DNA from 2 places in the Leptothoe sp. ISB3NOV94-8A genome. Region 2 is predicted to be linked to the other one. Evidence: riboswitches for the same ligand, from Rfam matches in the RefSeq annotation. Region 2 holds a riboswitch; the other holds the start of a gene.
The links. Region 2 has a riboswitch for cobalamin ahead of SPB21_RS08830 (hypothetical protein). Riboswitches for the same ligand answer to the same signal wherever they lie in the genome.
Positions count from the first base shown of each region.

Region 1: another riboswitch for cobalamin. It lies ahead of SPB21_RS33290 (HupE/UreJ family protein); the one in region 2 lies ahead of SPB21_RS08830 (hypothetical protein).

Region 1 covers NZ_JAXSQW010000003.1:281,054-285,709, forward strand. The annotation lists gene SPB21_RS33280 (cob(I)yrinic acid a,c-diamide adenosyltransferase) at 1-9, shown strand, start outside; gene pyrC (dihydroorotase) at 70-1,098, shown strand; cobalamin riboswitch at 1,220-1,364, shown strand; gene SPB21_RS33290 (HupE/UreJ family protein) at 1,339-2,070, shown strand; gene cobW (cobalamin biosynthesis protein CobW) at 2,463-3,503, shown strand; gene SPB21_RS33300 (pentapeptide repeat-containing protein) at 3,700-4,596, shown strand; gene SPB21_RS33305 (GDYXXLXY domain-containing protein) at 4,617-4,656, opposite strand, start outside.
Region 2 covers NZ_JAXSQW010000001.1:2,014,699-2,019,354, reverse strand. The annotation lists gene SPB21_RS08840 (TMEM165/GDT1 family protein) at 1-258, shown strand, start outside; gene SPB21_RS08835 (MFS transporter) at 336-1,520, shown strand; cobalamin riboswitch at 1,582-1,726, shown strand; gene SPB21_RS08830 (hypothetical protein) at 2,010-2,276, shown strand; partial or broken gene SPB21_RS08825 (SAM-dependent methyltransferase) at 2,455-2,583, shown strand; gene SPB21_RS08820 (hypothetical protein) at 2,866-3,453, opposite strand; gene SPB21_RS08815 (ferritin-like domain-containing protein) at 3,706-4,140, shown strand.

The DNA.
Region 1 (4,656 bases), on a different contig from region 2:
GAGTATTAGATGGCTTTCCATAGTGGATGGACACTATAATCACGTTGCTACTTGTTTAATGATTAAAAGATGCAAAAGCTTACCATAACTCGACCCGACGACTGGCATCTGCATGTGCGGGACGGTGTGATGCTGAAAGCGGTTTTGCCCCATACGGTGCGTCAGTTTTCCCGCGCCATCATTATGCCGAATTTGAAGCCCCCCGTGCGCTCGGTAGCGGATGCGGCAGCCTATCGAGATCGCATTATCGCAGCCATTCCAGCTGGCAAACAATTTGAGCCGCTGATGACCCTCTACCTGACTGACAATACAGACCCCAAAGAGATCATTGCGGCCAAAGCCTCCCAGTTTGTTAAAGCGGTTAAATACTATCCAGCCGGTGCAACAACCAATTCAGACTTTGGTGTGACGGATATTCGTAAGTGCGATCGCGTCTTTGCTGCCATGCAGCAGGTGGACATGCCCCTATTGTTACACGGGGAAGTGACCGATAAAGGGGTCGATGTTTTTGATCGTGAGAAGATATTTATCGAGCAACAGTTGCTCCCACTTAAGCAGCGATTTCCCAACCTGCGTATCGTGCTTGAGCACATTACCACCTCAGATGCTGTGCAATTTGTTCTGGCCCATAACCATGTGGCTGCAACCATCACACCGCAGCATTTATTGTTTAACCGTAATGCGCTCTTCCAAGGGGGAATTCGCCCCCACTTTTATTGCCTGCCAATTTTGAAACATGAGCAGCATCGTCGGGCAATTTTGCAAGCGGCCACTTCGGGTAATCCTAAGTTTTTTCTGGGTACCGATAGTGCCCCCCATGATCGCAACAATAAGGAAACATCCTGTGGCTGTGCCGGTTGCTATTCGGCCTTGCATGCTATGGAGTTGTATGCAGAAGCGTTTGAGAGCGTTGACGCCCTCGATAAACTAGAAGCGTTCGCCAGCTTCCATGGACCAGACTTTTACCAACTACCCCGCAATACGCAGCAAATTACCTTGGTCAAAACAACGTGGCGCATCCCTGATCAAGTGCCTCTGACTGAGTCTGAACTTGTGCCGTTACGGGCAGGGGAAGAGATGACGTGGCAAATGGCATAGGACCTACAACAGGGTATGGGTATAGTTCTAACAGAAAGGCCAAGAAACAACGTTCTATGCCAATCCTAAATAGTTAATCCTATGCAATTTTGATATCCAAAGCGAAGGCGAAGGTGGTAGATTTAATCTGCTTAGCATCGGTTCTAGTGGGGAACAGCCGCTAGAGGAAAGGGGGAAAGCGCAGTGAAAATCTGCCACTGTCCCGCAGCTGTGAAGGAAGTTTTATACCTCCCAGTCAGAATGCCCGCCGATGGTCAACCTGCCGTTTTATTGATCTGCGAGGTACAGATGGGTTTATATGCTTTAGTCGCCTTGAAGGGTTTCAAGGTTAAGAATCTTTGTCGTTCAGGCAAGATTGCGCTTGTTGCGATCACAGCACTTCTCCTCAATGGGTTGCCTGCCCTAGCTCACCATCCGTTAGGTGGAAAGACACCCGGTAATTTCATTGAAGGATTTTTATCCGGTATTGGTCATCCGGTCATTGGATTAGACCATCTAGTGTTTGTCATTGCCTCAGGGTTGTTAGCAGCAGCCATTGGTCGCAACTTAATTATTCCTGTTGCCTTTGTTTTAGCCTCTCTTTTGGGTACAGGAATTCATTTGGTGAGCATTGATTTGCCGCTTCCTGAGCTGGTAATTTCTGCCTCAGTGCTTGTCTTTGGTGTACTACTAGCCCTAAAAAAGCGGCCAAATAGCACAATTATCACTGGTTTAGCTGCCATTTCTGGGTTGTTCCATGGATTTGCTTACGGAGAATCCATTTTTGGTGCTGAAATGGGTCCTTTGATGGCTTATTTGCTAGGATTTGCATTGATTCAGCTTGCGATCGCAACAGCTGCCTATGGGATGGGTAGTCGCCTATTCCAACAGTCACCCGAAAGTTCAGCGCTGCGATTTGCTGGTTTTATTATTTGCGGTGTGGGCGGTACGTTTCTGTCCACACTGATGATGGATTATGTTTTGCTCGCTTAACCTACGCTGATCTACTGTGAACCCTCTTAAAGGGTACTGTGTATGTATCTGGAAGATAATGTCCCAAAAGGTAGACATGGTCTTGAATTTGCCCACTCTGCAACTTATGCGTACATGGTAGCTCCAAAAGGAAAGGTAAAAGATCGACTAGACATCTCAAACTATCCTGTTTGTTATTTTTAGCTTTCTTTCATACTTGACTTCAATTTGCTTGGAGAGAATTTAGGAAAGAGCTTTTTTAGAAATAAATAGTTCCTCTGTAGGAACCCACTGCTGTACGTCCAATGCAGGATCAGAATCAGTTGTCTGCATCCTGACGGGTGCACCAATGTGCACCTCTACCAAACCAAATTTGCACAAAATCTTGAATCTTTAGTCGTTAGGAAAAACCAATGCATAAAATTCCTGTTACCGTAGTCACCGGCTTTCTAGGTTCCGGTAAAACTACGCTGGTGCGTCATCTATTGCAAAACAACCAGGGACGACGCATCGCTGTATTAGTCAACGAGTTTGGAGAAGTTGGCATTGATGGAGAAATTCTAAAATCCTGCCAGGTCTGTGATGAAGATGAGACCCCTGATACTAAAATTCTAGAGCTTGCTAATGGGTGTCTATGCTGCACTGTGCAAGAAGAGTTTTTGCCTACCATGCAAACTCTTCTAAAGCGACGAGAAGACATTGACTGTATTGTCATTGAAACCTCAGGGTTAGCGCTGCCGAAGCCTTTAGTGCAGGCATTTCGTTGGCCTGAAATTCGGACTGGCGCAACCGTGGATGGTGTGGTGACGGTGGTGGATGGCAATGCCCTTGCCAAGGGTCAAATTGTTGGCGATCTAGAGGCCCTAGAATCCCAACGACAGGCAGATGACTCATTAGACCATGAGACACCCATTGAGGAACTGTTTGAGGATCAGCTAGCCTGTGCTGATATGGTGCTACTGACTAAGACCGATGTGATGTCGGAGGATAACCGTCTTAAGGTACAACGATGGCTCCAACAGAAGGCACCCACGGGTGTTAAGGTTGTTCCTTGTCAGCAGGGTGAGATTAGCCCAGATATTTTGCTGGGCTTTAATGCCGCTGTTGAAGATGACTTGGATAGTCGTCACAGCCATCATGATCATGAAGAAGAGCATGAGCATGACGATCATCTGGAGTCCGTTTATGTTGAGCTAGATAAGGCGTTTGAACCTGCTGTTTTGGTGCAACGTTTGCAATCATTGGTGAAGCAGCAAGAGATTTATCGCATTAAAGGCTTTGTCTCTGTCCCAAACAAAGCGATGCGACTAGTTTTGCAAGGTGTAGGCCAGCGTTTTGATCACTTTTATGATCGCCCCTGGCAAGCGGATGAATCTCGTCAGACTCGGCTAGTGGTCATTGGCTCTGAGCTGGATAAAGAGACCGTTACTCAAGCTATGGCAGGAACTGCATAGGCCTGATGGTGAGCCATGGCCCATCGACTTAGTTCAAAAGTCCATGGACCATGGCTCAAACCCGCATTGGTTGCAAAAGCACAAAAAAGGCAGAATACGCCTTGGCGTAAATGGGGTGGTTAAGCGCGCATAAATATTTAGGGCGTTCCCGAATGATGGGAGCGATAATGGGCTCAACATTGAGGGAGTCTCAAGCATGCGAGAGCGATTCAAGCAGTGGCCACCAAAGATAAGCATCAACAAGGGGTGGGTGATGGGAGCGATCGCCACTCCAGTCTTTCTCTGGTTAGTGTGGTGGCTTTGGTTACTCCCCGTTCGTCAACCTCAGCCAGATGACGGTCGCCTATCCCACAACGAAAGAGTCACCCTTGCTCACCCACATCGTCAAACCCTCATCAGGGGGATTGGGACGCTCGCAATGGTTGCCGGTGGAGTTTTCCTTTTTCTCCGTTTCCGCATTGCTAACAGAAATGCAGAGGCAATCGACCTGAGCGGGACCGACCTGAGCGGGGCCGACCTCATCAGCGCCGACCTTATCAGTGCCAACCTGAGCGGGGCCAACCTGAGATATGCCGACCTGAGATATGCCGACCTTATAAGTGCCAACCTCAACGGCGCCAACCTCAGCGGGGCCGACCTCAGCGGCGCTAACCTGAGTGGGGCCGACCTTATCAGTACCGACCTCAGTGGGGTTAATCTCAGCGGGGCCAACCTTAGGTATGCCAATCTCAGCGGGGCTGACCTGAGATATTCCGACCTCAGCGGGGCCGATCTCAGATATGCCAACCTCAGCGGGGCCAACCTCAACTGTACCCTACTCAGCGATGCCAACCTCAGCGATGCTAACCTCAGCGGGGCCTTGCTATTTTTTATAAATTTACGAGAAGTTCTAAATCTTGAACCGCTTCAACTCGAGGTGAAACCTTCACCTTTTTTATGTAATGTTGCATTGCCTGCTTATTCCAAGCAACCAGATGTGAATCCCAATCGTGCCTGCGATCGCATGCCCCAACTCTTGAGCACTCGCTATGATATTCCCCTCGAAGAGGCCCAAGGGATCGTCGATGAAGCTCGACAACACCAATGGGACTAACCCAAAGATATCTCCTTACATTAAAAACGATAGTTAGTGCTATTTACCCATAGTCCTACT
Region 2 (4,656 bases):
ATGGCCGAGACCTTTGGGTTAGTCTTCGTGGCGGAGTGGGGCGATCGCACCCAAATTGCTACCATTGCTCTGGCCGCAGCCAATCCACCTGGCGGAGTCGTGATGGGTGCCGTCCTGGGCCATGCTATTTGTGCAGCCATTGCCACTAACTGTGGTCGCTGGCTCTGTGGCAGGGTTTCAGAACGTACCCTGACTGCATTAGGTGGAGGACTGTTTTTACTGTTTGGCAGCTTGGCTCTGTTCATGCCTCAAGCTTAATTTTTGAGGGCAGGGGGGATAGGACAGATCATCTTATCCCCCTGCTACTTCATCCTGAGAACCCCCAGTAGGATTCTATGACTAATCAATCACGTAGGCTGACACGAACCGTTCAAGCTCTAGGCTGGGTAAGCTTGCTGACTGATTTTGCCAGCAAGATGGTGTATCCACTAACACCTTTTTTCTTGACGAGCATGCTGGGTGCTCCAGTTTGGACAGTGGGGCTGATCGAGGGGATTGCTGAGAGCACGGCCAGTATTTTGAAACTGTACTCTGGCTGGCTGTCGGACTGGGCCGGTCGGCGCAAACCTTTTGCGTTGGCCGGTTATAGCTTAGGGGCATTGTCTAAACTAGGGTTAGCTCTGTCGGGAACCTGGGGCCATGTGTTAGGGGCACGTTTGTTTGATCGGATTGGCAAAGGATTACGAGCTGCACCACGGGATGTTCTAATTGTTGAGAATTGTACTGCTGCCCAACGGGGACAGGCATTTGGCTTACACCATAGTTTGGAAACGGTGGGTGAAGTGCTGGGACCGCTGGTGGGTTTTGTCTTTTTGCAACACTCTGTAGGAAATTATCGAGGCGTGTTTGCGATCGCATTTTTCCCAGCGCTTCTGGGTGTTCTGATCTTACTAACTCAGGTCAAAGAACAACGTCCCCAAACTAGAAAAGCACGTCCCCAATTTACATTACAAGGATTAAGCCCCACCTATCGACAGTATTTACTAGCAATTATTCTCTTTAGTTTAGGAAATTCATCGGATGTTTTTCTGTTATTACGGGCCCAAGAGCTGAGCTTTACCGGCTCTACACTTCTGTTACTATACGCAGCTTTTAACCTGGTAGCCGTTTCATTAGGACTGATCGCTGGTCGTCTATCTGACCAAATAGGGCGACGACCGCTACTCGTCAGTGGATATCTTGTCTTTGCTATCACCTATCTTGGATTTGCCCAAGCTGAGACGCCTGCTATTATTTGGTTACTGTTTATGTTATACGGCCTCTATGGCACTCTAACGCGGGGTGTCCAAAAAGCATTTGTTGCCGATCTAGTACACCCCAACCGACGAGGCGCTGAAACCGGCACCTTTCATATGGTAGTTGGTTTGTCCGCACTACCAGCCAGTCTCATCGCTGGCTGGCTCTATGCAACAGTCTCTACAGCGGCTCCTTTTTATGTCAGTTCTGTTGCTGCGGTGATCGCCACACTATTGCTAATGCGAATGCATTTGCCATCGTTAGAGTCAGGGAATCGAGAATGAGCCGCACAGACAGCACCGCAAATTGAATTAACATTCCGTGTTGTGCGTAGTCAGAATGTGCTAGATTACTGGGCGTATCGGTTCTAAGGGGAAACAGTCCTTAGAGGAAACGGGGAAAGAGCAGTGAGAATCTGCCGCTGTCCCGCAGCTGTGAAGGAGGTGTTGCACCTCTCAGTCAGAATGCCCGCCGATAGTTCAACTCATGTTCTACAACATCTGCGAGGTACGGATGATGATTTTAGTGCGTAATTGTAACTATGTTGCCAGGGGAAATCTCTACAATGCTCTACCCTAGGCATATCTGGCTACATAGCTATGAAGTGTGCCTGTTAATTTTGGGCATCTATTAGTTATCTAATTAATTTTTTGAAAAGCTGTTGGCCAGTGTGTCACGGATTGTTATGCCTGCAAAAGGTATGAACAATCTATTGCTCTTAGCACTGTCTAACCCGTTCTCAACAGATCATTTTGAAAAAAGTTAAAAGCATCGTGCCATCCATTATACTGCCGCCTGAAGCACTCATGTTGCAACAGTATCTGCATCGCCCTGGATGTATTCCTGCGTCGGTTCATCCGTTTGTGAAACAAGCGGCACTTACGTTTGTTTCACAAACGGCACTTACCCATAAGATGCGGAGCCAAAAGACCTTTGGAAAACCAGCCAGGCGATTTCCATGGCGGGGTTGGTTGATGTTGATTGGATGTACGATCGCATCTCTCTCTCAATCAGTGACTCGCCGCATGCGTCGATGTTGACAACGGCAGTTCTCTCATCGTATGTCCATTGCCCCAGTGGGCAACCGCCTCCATCCTAAAAATGAGAATAGTTACTAACATGAATATTTTGTCATTGCTTGTTGCCCTCCTAGCGATTTTGCTGGTGGTTGACATCGTTGTTTATCTGCTGACTCCCCGCACCCATGGGTCATCATCACTGATGCGGTTTGGGGTTGTCGGACTGCTCAAATCATTGCGAGAAGTACCCACATTTCTATTAATGCGTTTAGCCTTTGGGGGTGGCCTGTGTCGCTTCGGCGTGTTCCGTGCCGTGCGGGCTGACTCGCTAGACTTGGGTGAACGGCCCCTTTCAGATAACGGACAAAAGATGGTCGTGGCTAGCCAGGCCCTTCTTGCATTAAACTGGTATCCGTCCAGTGCCACTCCACAGCAGGGAAACTCAGAAACATGATCCCTTCAGCCTAGGCAAACTGGCAGCAGGTGCTTGTCGCCACTAATCTTTCCCCTCGAATATAATGCCTGGAGCGGCTTTCTAGCCGGGGGCGAGGTGCCGTTGTATGTGCAAATCAAGCTAACTCATCCATCAAATTGATGCACGAGTGCTGTCTTAAAATGGCTGAGCCAGATCGGTGGCATAGACCGTTTTCCAAGCTTTAACGGTGTCCTCGCCAATTTTGCTATCGATTGCTTCGCCGCTATCAGTCACCAGTCGAATATCAAGCGTTGTCTCTGGTGCATTTTGCAACGCTTGGGCTAACTCATTGCTCACTGAGAACACATTATTTTGTCCATCAATTTGAAACACATCGCCATCAACTTTAATGAAAAGTTGAATGATATTTCTGGCGTTACTAAATTCTGAGCAACTCAAATCTGGAGAAACCCGAAACGACCCGCTGAGACAGTCGCGATCGCGAATAATCGACAGCACCCGAATAAAATCACGACTCCAGAGGCTCTGCACCTCAATTCGGGCGGTTGTATTCAAAAAGCGATCGCTAAAGGAATGACGGTCAAATACCCCAACAAAGCTGCCTTCAAACGGATCATTGATTTGAACTGGCTCTGACCAAGGTAAATTACGGTGGGTTCCTAATGTGGCCGAGTCGACAACAGCTAGCCCAGCGGCAGTGGCTGCACTCGTTATACAGATACTCCCCAACAACCCTAAACTAATCACTAAACGCCCAATCATAATAGAGCGCCTCTGCTTTATGAGACTCTACTTTGACGATAGCACAAGGGATTGGAAACAGTTGAAATATGAGCTTTCTCTTATTAGTTGCAATTGAAATTGCAGGCTTCCAGATGATCTACCAGATGATTTATGTCTACTTAGCTAAACCCATGCCCCAATCATCTTTCAACTCCAACCATTAAATCATAGCCACCCATAAAACCTATTCCATGCTTATAATCAGAACTCGTTGATTCTCAACATGACTAAATGAAAAACCTTGACACCTCACAAACCATTGAACTGCTCAATCAAATTATGGAATTTGAGCTAGCTGGTGTGGTGCGTTATACCCATTGTTCTTTAATGGTTACTGGGCCCAATCGCATTCCGATTGTAGATTTTTTCAAGACTCAGGCAAATGAATCTTTACTCCATGCCCAAGAAGCCGGTGAGATTATTACTGGGCTAGAAGGCCATCCCAGTCAGCAAATCTCAGCTATTGAGGAAAACAACCGCCACTCGGTTAAAGACCTCCTGTCAGAAAGTCTAAACCATGAGCAAACGGCATTAAATATGTACAAAAAGCTCCTAGATGTGGTCCAAAACGCCAGCGTTTATTTGGAAGAATATACCCGTACCAAAATTGGACAGGAAGAAATGCATACACTCGAGATCAAAAAAATGTTGCGTGATTATAGTTGAGCTCGTGGAACCGTTGCTTAGGTAGTTTGGGGGCCTATCTTAACGCGATGGGCTACCAAGCCCTATGTGGTCAAATCGTCGATGCCACATTAGTACCGGTGCCCAAACAACGGAATCGTTGAGACGATGATAACGAGATCAAAGCAGGCAAGGTGCCTGAGCCTTGGCAGGATAAGCTTCATCTACTCCAAAAGGATGGGAAAATTTGGGTAGTGGGTCGCAGCATTCTAGCCGCTTACCAAATTTTAGAAGACGTTAAGTTGTACATAAATCAGGCTTATTGGGTATAAATCTCAAGAAAGGCCTATGCTTAGAAAGCTGATTTTTAGCGGGGATCGATGGTAGGGCGATTGCGATCGCAGCCGATCTTGCCTACGCTAAACCTGGGATTACACGCATATTTCACGATCACAGGCTGGCCAAACGGTATGAGGCCCTAGAGATGATAAGTGTAAGTATTAAGCCAAAGTACCCAACCCTATCACCTAACACCCGAACGGATATGTGAACCGACAA